2 regions of the Undibacterium sp. TJN25 genome follow, and region 2 is predicted to be linked to the other one. Evidence: riboswitches for the same ligand, from Rfam matches in the RefSeq annotation. Region 2 holds a riboswitch; the other holds the start of a gene.
What was found. Region 2 has a riboswitch for cobalamin ahead of ACO0LO_RS13515 (CoA-acylating methylmalonate-semialdehyde dehydrogenase). Riboswitches for the same ligand answer to the same signal wherever they lie in the genome.

Region 1: another riboswitch for cobalamin. It lies ahead of ACO0LO_RS21620 (TonB-dependent receptor domain-containing protein); the one in region 2 lies ahead of ACO0LO_RS13515 (CoA-acylating methylmalonate-semialdehyde dehydrogenase).

Annotation. Positions count from the first base shown of each region.
Region 1 is NZ_JBMPPM010000009.1:130,879-135,059, forward strand. Features, by position in the region: gene ACO0LO_RS21620 (TonB-dependent receptor domain-containing protein) at 177-2,057, opposite strand; cobalamin riboswitch at 2,212-2,479, opposite strand; gene cobC (alpha-ribazole phosphatase family protein) at 2,592-3,167, opposite strand; gene ACO0LO_RS21630 (adenosylcobinamide-GDP ribazoletransferase) at 3,190-3,963, opposite strand; gene cobT (nicotinate-nucleotide--dimethylbenzimidazole phosphoribosyltransferase) at 3,980-4,181, opposite strand, start outside.
Region 2 is NZ_JBMPPM010000005.1:38,628-42,808, forward strand. Features, by position in the region: gene ACO0LO_RS13510 (acyl-CoA dehydrogenase family protein) at 1-171, opposite strand, end outside; gene ACO0LO_RS13515 (CoA-acylating methylmalonate-semialdehyde dehydrogenase) at 181-1,728, opposite strand; gene ACO0LO_RS13520 (hypothetical protein) at 1,727-1,915, shown strand; cobalamin riboswitch at 1,999-2,217, opposite strand; gene eutC (ethanolamine ammonia-lyase subunit EutC) at 2,337-3,164, opposite strand; gene ACO0LO_RS13530 (ethanolamine ammonia-lyase subunit EutB) at 3,183-4,181, opposite strand, start outside.

The sequences.
Region 1 (4,181 bases), on a different contig from region 2:
AAAAGGGAAATCTGGGATGCCGCCAGTCTTGCCGGCGGCTGCCGGAAAAACTGGAAGGCTTACATCACACTACTGTATTACTGCGGCCGGCCCGTTGGGGCCGGCCGGTGTTGCTTCGGTACAGCTTAGTTCTTGCTTGATACCGGTCAATTTACAAATAACTATGATTTCTACGATTATTTGTAACCGTAGTTCAGGCCGACAAACACGTTGGATCCTGCAGCATTATAGTTTTTTGCCAGCTGGTAGTCTTTATCCAGCACGTTGTTCCAGCGACCGATGACGGACCAGCTTGGCGCGATGTCGTAGGTTGCATACAGGTTCAGCAGGCTGTAGCCACCCAGAACCTTCTTGTTGGCGACATCATCATAACGCTTGTCGGAGAAAGTCGTTTCCACACCCAGCTTGGCTTTACCCAGGGAGTACTCGGCAGCCACGTTGCCATGCTGCTTGGAGCGGCGCGCCAGTTGCAGGCCGGTAGTGTCGTCTTTCGGATCCTGGATATCCAGCGACGCGCGCAGGCTCAGGTCGCCGAACTTGGTGGAACCGCCTACGGTCAGGCCGGACAGCGTGGCTTTTTCCACGTTGTACGAGCAGCCGAACGGATGCGTATCCTGCTGTACCGGGCAGACATTGGTGCTGACCAGCAGATCGGTCAGCTTGTTCTGGTAGTACACCGCGCTCAGCTGGGTATCGCCCATTTCATAGTAGGCGCCGATCTCCGCGTTCTTGCCTTTTTCCGGCTTGTTGGTGGAAATACCGAAGCCTGGGTAGTACAGCTCATTGTAGGTAGGCGCGCGGAAGCTGGTGCCGTAGCTGGCGTTGACGCGGAAGGCGTCGTTGATACGGAAGCCGTAGGCGATGCTGCCGGTGGTATTGGAGCCGTACACCGAGCTGTGGTCATAGCGCACGCTGGCGCTGGCCAGGCTGGCGCCGCGTTTCAGCACGTAGGAAGCTGCCAGCGAATTCGTCGTGCGGTCGCCGTTGACTTCCGCGGTAGTGGTCGTGACTTTTTCCTTGCGGTTTTCCGCCAGCACCTGCAACACATCCTTGCCGATGCTGATGTCATTCTGCAGGTTGAAGGTGTCTTGTTCGGTGTTGATCTGGCTCTTGCCGTAGGACGCATCGGTGAAGGATTTGTCCTTGGCCTGGGCGTACTGGGTTTTCAGCGTCCAGTCATTGGTGACCTTGTTCTTGCTGTAGATGGCCAGCGTTTGCAAGTCTTGCTGCGTGCGGTCGTCATAACCCGGGCCGGCATCGAACTGCGCCTTCAGCCGGCTTTGCAACAGGCTCGCGCCGATTTCCTGGCCCTTGGACCATTCATAAGCCAGGCGGCCGCTGACGCTGTCCAGCTTGTAGCCGTCCTTGTCCGGGTTGTAGGTGAAAGAACCTGCGGCAGGCGTGCTGGCGGAGAAACCGTCGGCCTCTTCATGGCCGACATTCAGCGCGTAGCTGATGTGGTTTTCAGTCGCGCCGGAGATTCCTGCATCCGCCTTGCGCAGCCCGTAGGTGCCGGCGCCAACGGATGCCGTTGGTGTGACTGTAGCGCCGGCGGAGCCCTTTTTGGTGAAAATCTGGATCACGCCGCCGATGGCATCCGCACCGTACAGGCTGCTCAATGGACCATAGACGATTTCAATGCGCTCGATCTGCGACAGGGGAATGGTGGACCATGTGGCGCCGCCTGTTGTAGAGGAACCGATGCGCACGCCGTCTACCAGCACCACGTTTTGCGAATTGCTGGTGCCGCGGATGAACACGGAAGAGGTCGTGCCCGGGCCGCCGTTGCGCGCGATTTCAATGCCGCGCTGCTTTTGCAGCAGGTCTACTACAGAAGACGAACCGGACTTGGCGATTTCGTCGGCCGTAATGACCACGTTGTCGGCCAGCACGTCCTTGGCGGCCTGCACCTGGCGGCCTGCGGTCATGACGACGTTGGCAGTGTTAGCAGTATCTTCGGCAAATGCCGAAGCTGCAGGAAAGAGGGAGGCAACGGCCAGGCTGATGGCGAGCGGCTTCAGCGCTGAAACAGCGCGGCGGGAAACGATAGAGGTCATGATAGCTACAAAAAAGAGGCAACCAGCCAACGTCCCCGCAGGCTGGATTGAACAAAAGTGCCGCTATCGGATACATGCGCGCGCTGCCTGTGGACACAGTCCCGGCAGCCATTGCGATGCAAAGAAAAATTCCTGACGAACATCCCCGTCCGCAGCACTTTCACCTATCTTGGCCGGTATCCGGGCTAACAAGTATGGCTATCCGACCTTCCCATGCAGACTGCACAGTGGTATTGGAAGAGAGCTTGCCAGGATAGACTTCAGGAGGAACCTTGAGAGGACTAGCGAGGCACTTGTACACCGTTGCGGGGGCAGCACACATTATGCAAAATCGCCGGATGGTAAGGCTGGGCTTGCACTGTGTTTCCCGTTTAACCGCGGACATGAGCATGTCCGCGAGCACCAAAACCCCGCCATTTTATAGGGTCTCGGGCTTTGTATCAAGGCAAGAGTCCGTGGCATGCATGCCGAACGTGAAAGGCAAGGGGTCAGCACAACGGGAAGTGTCCATTTAAAAATATCAATCCTGCAAGATTACCCAATCCTGGGCACATCTATCTGCACGCACTGGCCGTAGAGGATTGCCGCCGGGCCTGTAACGGAATTGACTGCCTGCGCCGCCAGCTCCGCCACTTGCATTCCCTGACGGTAAGCCTGCATCAGCCGTATGGGCCCTGCATGGCAAACCACTACAACGACAGCATCGGGCTGGCGCTGAATGTCGCGTAGAAACTCCATCACCCGCGCGGCCATCTGCAGCACGCTTTCGCCACCGCCTGGAGGGTAATGCACGGTATCCGCAGCCCAGGCGTCAATTTCGGCACGCGCAATATCATCCCAGCGGCGCATTTCCCAATTGCCGAAATCCATTTCTATCAGCCGCGTATCCAGCACGGGCACCTTGCTTTGCATGGCCTGCGCCAATGCATGCGCAAGCACCGAACAACGCTGCAGCGGGCTGGAAATGATGCGCGCGCCAGGCGGCAAGCTTTGTGCAAGCGCGGCGACGACTTCGCTGCAATGGCCGGCATCCGCGGGAAGGTCCGCCTGGCCGTAGCAGGTGCCGGCGGCAAGCTCGGGCCGGGGATGGCGGATCAGGTAGAGTCGCATTACATCAGAAGAATCAAATGAGTCAGATAAATTTGCCGATGGCCGCGGCAAACCCAAGATAAAAAGCCAGTTCCGACAACTGCTGCACGGCGCCCAGGCAATCGCCGGTGTAGCCGGCAATGCGGCGCACGAACAGCCGCGCCAGCCAGCAGCCGGCCAGCAGCAGCAAGGCCAGGCCTGCGAGGAAGTGCGGCAACAGGAAAGCCTTGAAATACAGCAGCGCCGCAACAGGCAGCAGCACCGTTACGCATGCCAGCAGGAATTCGCTATTTGACATGTGCTGCGCCAGCGGCTTGGCCTTGCCCTCCAGGCGCGCATAGGCCAGCTTCCAGATCAGGCTTACCGCCATCAGCCGCGACAGCGGATGCGCCATCAGCAAGGCGGCCACGGCCCAGACCGGCGGCAGGCCGGCGAGCACCGTGCATTTGGCAAGCAGCATCAAACTGATACCTATCGCACCGTAGGCGCCTACCCGCGAATCCTTCATGATTTCCAGCACGCGCTCCGGCGTGGAACCACCGCCGAAACCGTCGCATACGTCGGCAAGACCATCCTCATGGAAAGCGCCCGTCATCCAGATGCCGGCCACGGTGGACAGCACGGCAGCGACTGCCTGCGGCCACAGCGCGGACGCCAATGCATACACCGACGCAGTCCAGGCGCCCACTACCCAGCCCACGGCCGGAAAGTAACGCGACGCGTGGTGCAGCCAGGATGTATCAAAGCCTACCCAGCGCGGAATGGGAATGCGCGTAAAGAACTGCAGCGCGATAAAAAACAGGCGTAGCTGATGCATGGCGGAATCCAGGCCCCTAGCTCTTGCCGCTGACCTTGGCAGACTCGAAGGTTGCCATCTGCCACATGAAGTTGACGGCTGCCTGCAACAGCGGGTAAGCCAGCGCAGCGCCCGTGCCCTCCCCCAGGCGCAAGTCCAGCTGCAGCAGGGGTTGCGCGTGCAGCACATCCAGCATTTTTGCGTGGCCGCTCTCGTCGGAGCGATGGGCAAATACGCAA
Region 2 (4,181 bases):
CTCCGGCACATACATGCCGCAAAATCCCAGTTCCCCCGCATGCGCGATCACTTCCACCGGGAAGATGGATTCCGCATCCCAGCGCGCGGCCTTTGCCGCCATCTCGCGCGCGGCGAAATCCCTGGCGGACTGCTGGTAGGCACGCTGGTCTTCATTTAATTCGAAGTCCATGGCGGCCGCCTATTTCAGGTTGATCGTCGTATTGACCTTGCCTGCCGTCGTGCTGTCGTCAAACCAGCGCGACGTGATGGTTTTGGTCTGTGTATAGAAGGCGATCACCTGTTTGCCATAAGGGCCAAGATCGCCGAGCTTGGAAGCGCGTGAGCCCGTGAACGAAAACAGCGGCACCGGAACAGGGATGGGCACGTTGATGCCGATCTGGCCCACATCGATATCCTCTTCAAACGTGCGGGCCGCGGCGCCGGATTGCGTAAACAGTGCGGTGCCGTTGCCGTTGGGATTGGCGTTGATGATGGCAATTGCTTCCTGCAGGCTGTCCGCGTGCATGACGCACAATACCGGGCCGAAAATTTCTTCTTCGTAAATGCGCATGCCGCGCTGCACGCCGGTGAATACTGTGGGACCGATAAAGTTGCCTTCCTCGTAGCCCGCGACGGACGGATTGCGTCCGTCCAGGACCAGCTGAGCGCCTTCGCGGACGCCTTGTTCAATCAAGCCGGTGACACGTGCTTTTGCACCGTGGGAAATGACGGGGCCGATATCGGTATTCGGTTCCGCGCCGCCATTCACTTTCAGCGAGCGCGCCTTGTCCAGCAGCTCAGGCACCCAGTTTTGCGCATCGCCGACCAGGATCACGACCGACAACGCCATGCAGCGCTGGCCTGCGGCGCCGAAGGCGGCGCCGGCCAGGTTGTTCAGCGTCTGTTCCTTGTTGGCATCCGGCAGCACGATCGCATGGTTCTTGGCGCCCATCATGCATTGCGCGCGCTTGCCTGCCAGCGTGGCGCGGTTATATACATGCGTGCCGACGCGGGTGGAGCCGACAAAGGACACTGCCTTGATATCAGGATGGTCGCAGATCGCATTGACGACTTCTTCGCCGCCATGCACAACGTTCAGCACGCCGGCAGGAATACCAGCCTGCATCGCCAGTTCGGCTAGGCGCATTGTCACCATCGGATCTTGCTCGGAAGGTTTCAGGATGAAGGTATTGCCGCAGGCAATCGCCATCGGGAACATCCACAGCGGTATCATCGCGGGGAAGTTAAAAGGGGTGATGCCGGCGCATACGCCCAGTGGCTGGTTCAGGGTGTAAGTATCGACGCCGCTGGCGACATTATTGGCAATTTCGCCCATCTGCAGGTTGCCGATATTGGCAGCGTGCTCCACTACTTCCAGCCCACGGAAAATATCACCTTCGGCGTCGGCCAGCGTCTTGCCTTGTTCGGCCGTCAGTATGGCGGCCAGTTCCTGCATGTTCTCGCGTATCAGCTGCTGGTATTTCAGGAAGATGCGTGCCCGCGCGCCGATGGCGGTCTTGCGCCACGTGGCAAAAGCCTGTTTGGCGCTACTGACGGCCAGCTGCATTTCTTCAGGCGTGGCAAAAGGCACGCGGGCGATGATTTTCTGGGTTGCCGGATTGACGATGTCGCGCCATTGGTCGGTTTTGGATTCCAGCAACTGGCCGTTGATCAGCAGCTTGACGGAGGGGGCAGAGGAGATAGAAGGGATGGACGAGTGGACTGAAGCGCTAGAAGCATGGTTCATGATGCATTTCCTGTTCGGACGGCAGGGCGCGGCGAGCCTGAGACTCGCGATGTACGGTCCTGCCTGTTTGCCTGAAAACGGATTTCCCGCCAGTTTCTATGCTGGTGAGAAGCTCCGGCCATGGGTGTGCAAACACCCCTTGCGCACCTTCCGTACGCAAGCAGACCTCAGAAAAATTGCAGAATGAATGGAGATGAATTGAGAGAACAGGACACCGCCTGCCCTTGCAGGCAGTACGGCAGCTTCCACTCAGACAAGGCCTTCCGCAATGTTTCTGATGATCAACAGGCCGGTATCCGGGCTTGCGAGTCTTGTTACATCGCCTTCCCAGTCCATGCATGGACCAGTGGCGTAGATGATGTAACCGCACTCGCATACCGTTGCGGAGGCAGCAGGGGCTTGGCACTGACTTGTGAGGCAGTGCGAACCGCTTTCCCGTTTAACGCTGCCCAAGATAATGGGCAGCGCACCTGTTGATTTAAGAATAGCACATTAATTTACGTTTACGTAAACGTAAACGTAAAGATAAATGAGCGTAGATCAAGCATTAATATTTTTCATCTGTGCGGCACTTTGGCAGAAAAGGGAGGGCAAGCCTGTAGGAAGTCCTACTCCAGCAGGAAATTGTGCGGCGGCGCCAGCAGGCCGGGTTCCTCCACTGCATCATCCTTCAGCGCTACGCCGGACAGTTGCCTCCGCCGGGATTCCGACAGCAGGTAATGCAGCTTGGCGGCGGCATCTTTATAGCTTAGCCCCGCGGGACGGACATTGGAGATGCAGTTGCGGCCGGCGTCGTTCATGCCGGGCTGCGGCATCCATGTCAGGTACAGGCCCATGCTGTCAGGCGAACTCAGTCCTGGCCGTTCGCCTATCAGCACGACTGCCATTTTTGCGCCCAGCAAATGGGCGGCTTCGTCGCCGACCGCCACCCGGCCCTGGCGGACGATGCATATGGGCGCGACAGACCAATCTTCTGTCGCCAGCCGCTGGTGCAGAAGGCTGAGAAAGGGCGCTGCATGCTGCATGATGGCGAGCGCCGACAGACCATCGACAACGATGAGTGCAAGCTCTGGGCGGGTATCCTGTTCATGCGGGGCTGTCCGCGGTAAACCGTTCAGCATTTCTATCGATGCGGCATCAAGTCTGCGCCCCAGGTCCGGCCGCTGAAGATAGGTTGCGCGGTCAGCGGCGGCGCTGTGCAGGTTCAGGCAGGGTTCATGCCGCCTGCCGGCTGCGGCGCTCAGCGCAGGCGCCAGTTTGTCGACATCAAGTTCCAGATGCACTGCGTCGCGTGCCTGCGCATGCGCCAGCTGGAACGCCAGGTGCGCCTGCGTGGGCAGGCTGATGCCTGCACGCCCCAATGCAATACGGGCGGCGGTAAAGCGGCGCAGGCTGCCCCAGGGGTTGGTCGTGACGGGTGGTTTTTGCTCGCTCATTGCTGTACCTGATCTCGATCAGGACAGGCGCAGCAGCGCTTGCCGGAAAGCCGGCGGCAGCGCGTCGTTCAGCCGGAATTGCCCACCGGGTTCCTCCATGCCGGTAAATATCTGCATCTTGTGCAGCCAGGCCTCAAATTCCGGCGCCGGTTTCAGGCCCAGCGCGCGGCGCGCATACAGTGCATCGTGGAAGGACGTGGTTTGGTAGTTCAGCATGATGTCGTCCGAGCCCGGCACTCCCATGATGAAGCTGCAGCCCGCTACACCCAGCAAGGTCAGCAGCACGTCCATATCATTCTGGTCTGCCTCTGCATGATTGGTATAGCAGACGTCGCAGCCCATGGGCAGGCCAAGCAGCTTGCCGCAGAAGTGGTCTTCCAGCCCGGCACGGATGATCTGCCTGCCGTCGAACAGATATTCGGGGCCGATGAAACCCACCACAGTATTGACCAGCAGCGGCTTGTAGCGGCGCGCGACCGCATAAGCGCGCGCTTCGCAAGTTTGCTGGTCCATCCCGTGGTGGGCATTGGCAGATAGTGCGCTGCCCTGCCCGGTTTCAAAGTACATCAGGTTGTCGCCTACGGTGCCGCGCTTCAGCGACAGCGCGGCGCTATGCGCTTCGTCCAGCAACGCCAGGTTGACGCCAAAGCTGCTATTGGTGGCTTCGGTGCCGCCTATGGACTGGAACACCAGGTCCACCGGCGCTCCGCGCCTGATCGCTTCCAGCGTATTGGTCACATGGGTCAGCACGCAGGATTGCGTCGGAATCTCGTAGCGGCGGATGATGTCGTCCATCATGCCGACCAGTTTCACCACTTGCAGCACATTGTCGGTGGCGGGGTTGATGCCGAACACGGCGTCGCCGCTGCCATACAGCAAACCGTCCAGCAGGCTGGCCGCGATGCCGCTGGCATCGTCGGTGGGGTGATTGGGTTGCAGCCGTGTGGACAGCCGGCCCGGCAGGCCGATGGTGTTGCGGAAAGCGCTTACCACGCGGCATTTCTGCGCGACCAGGAT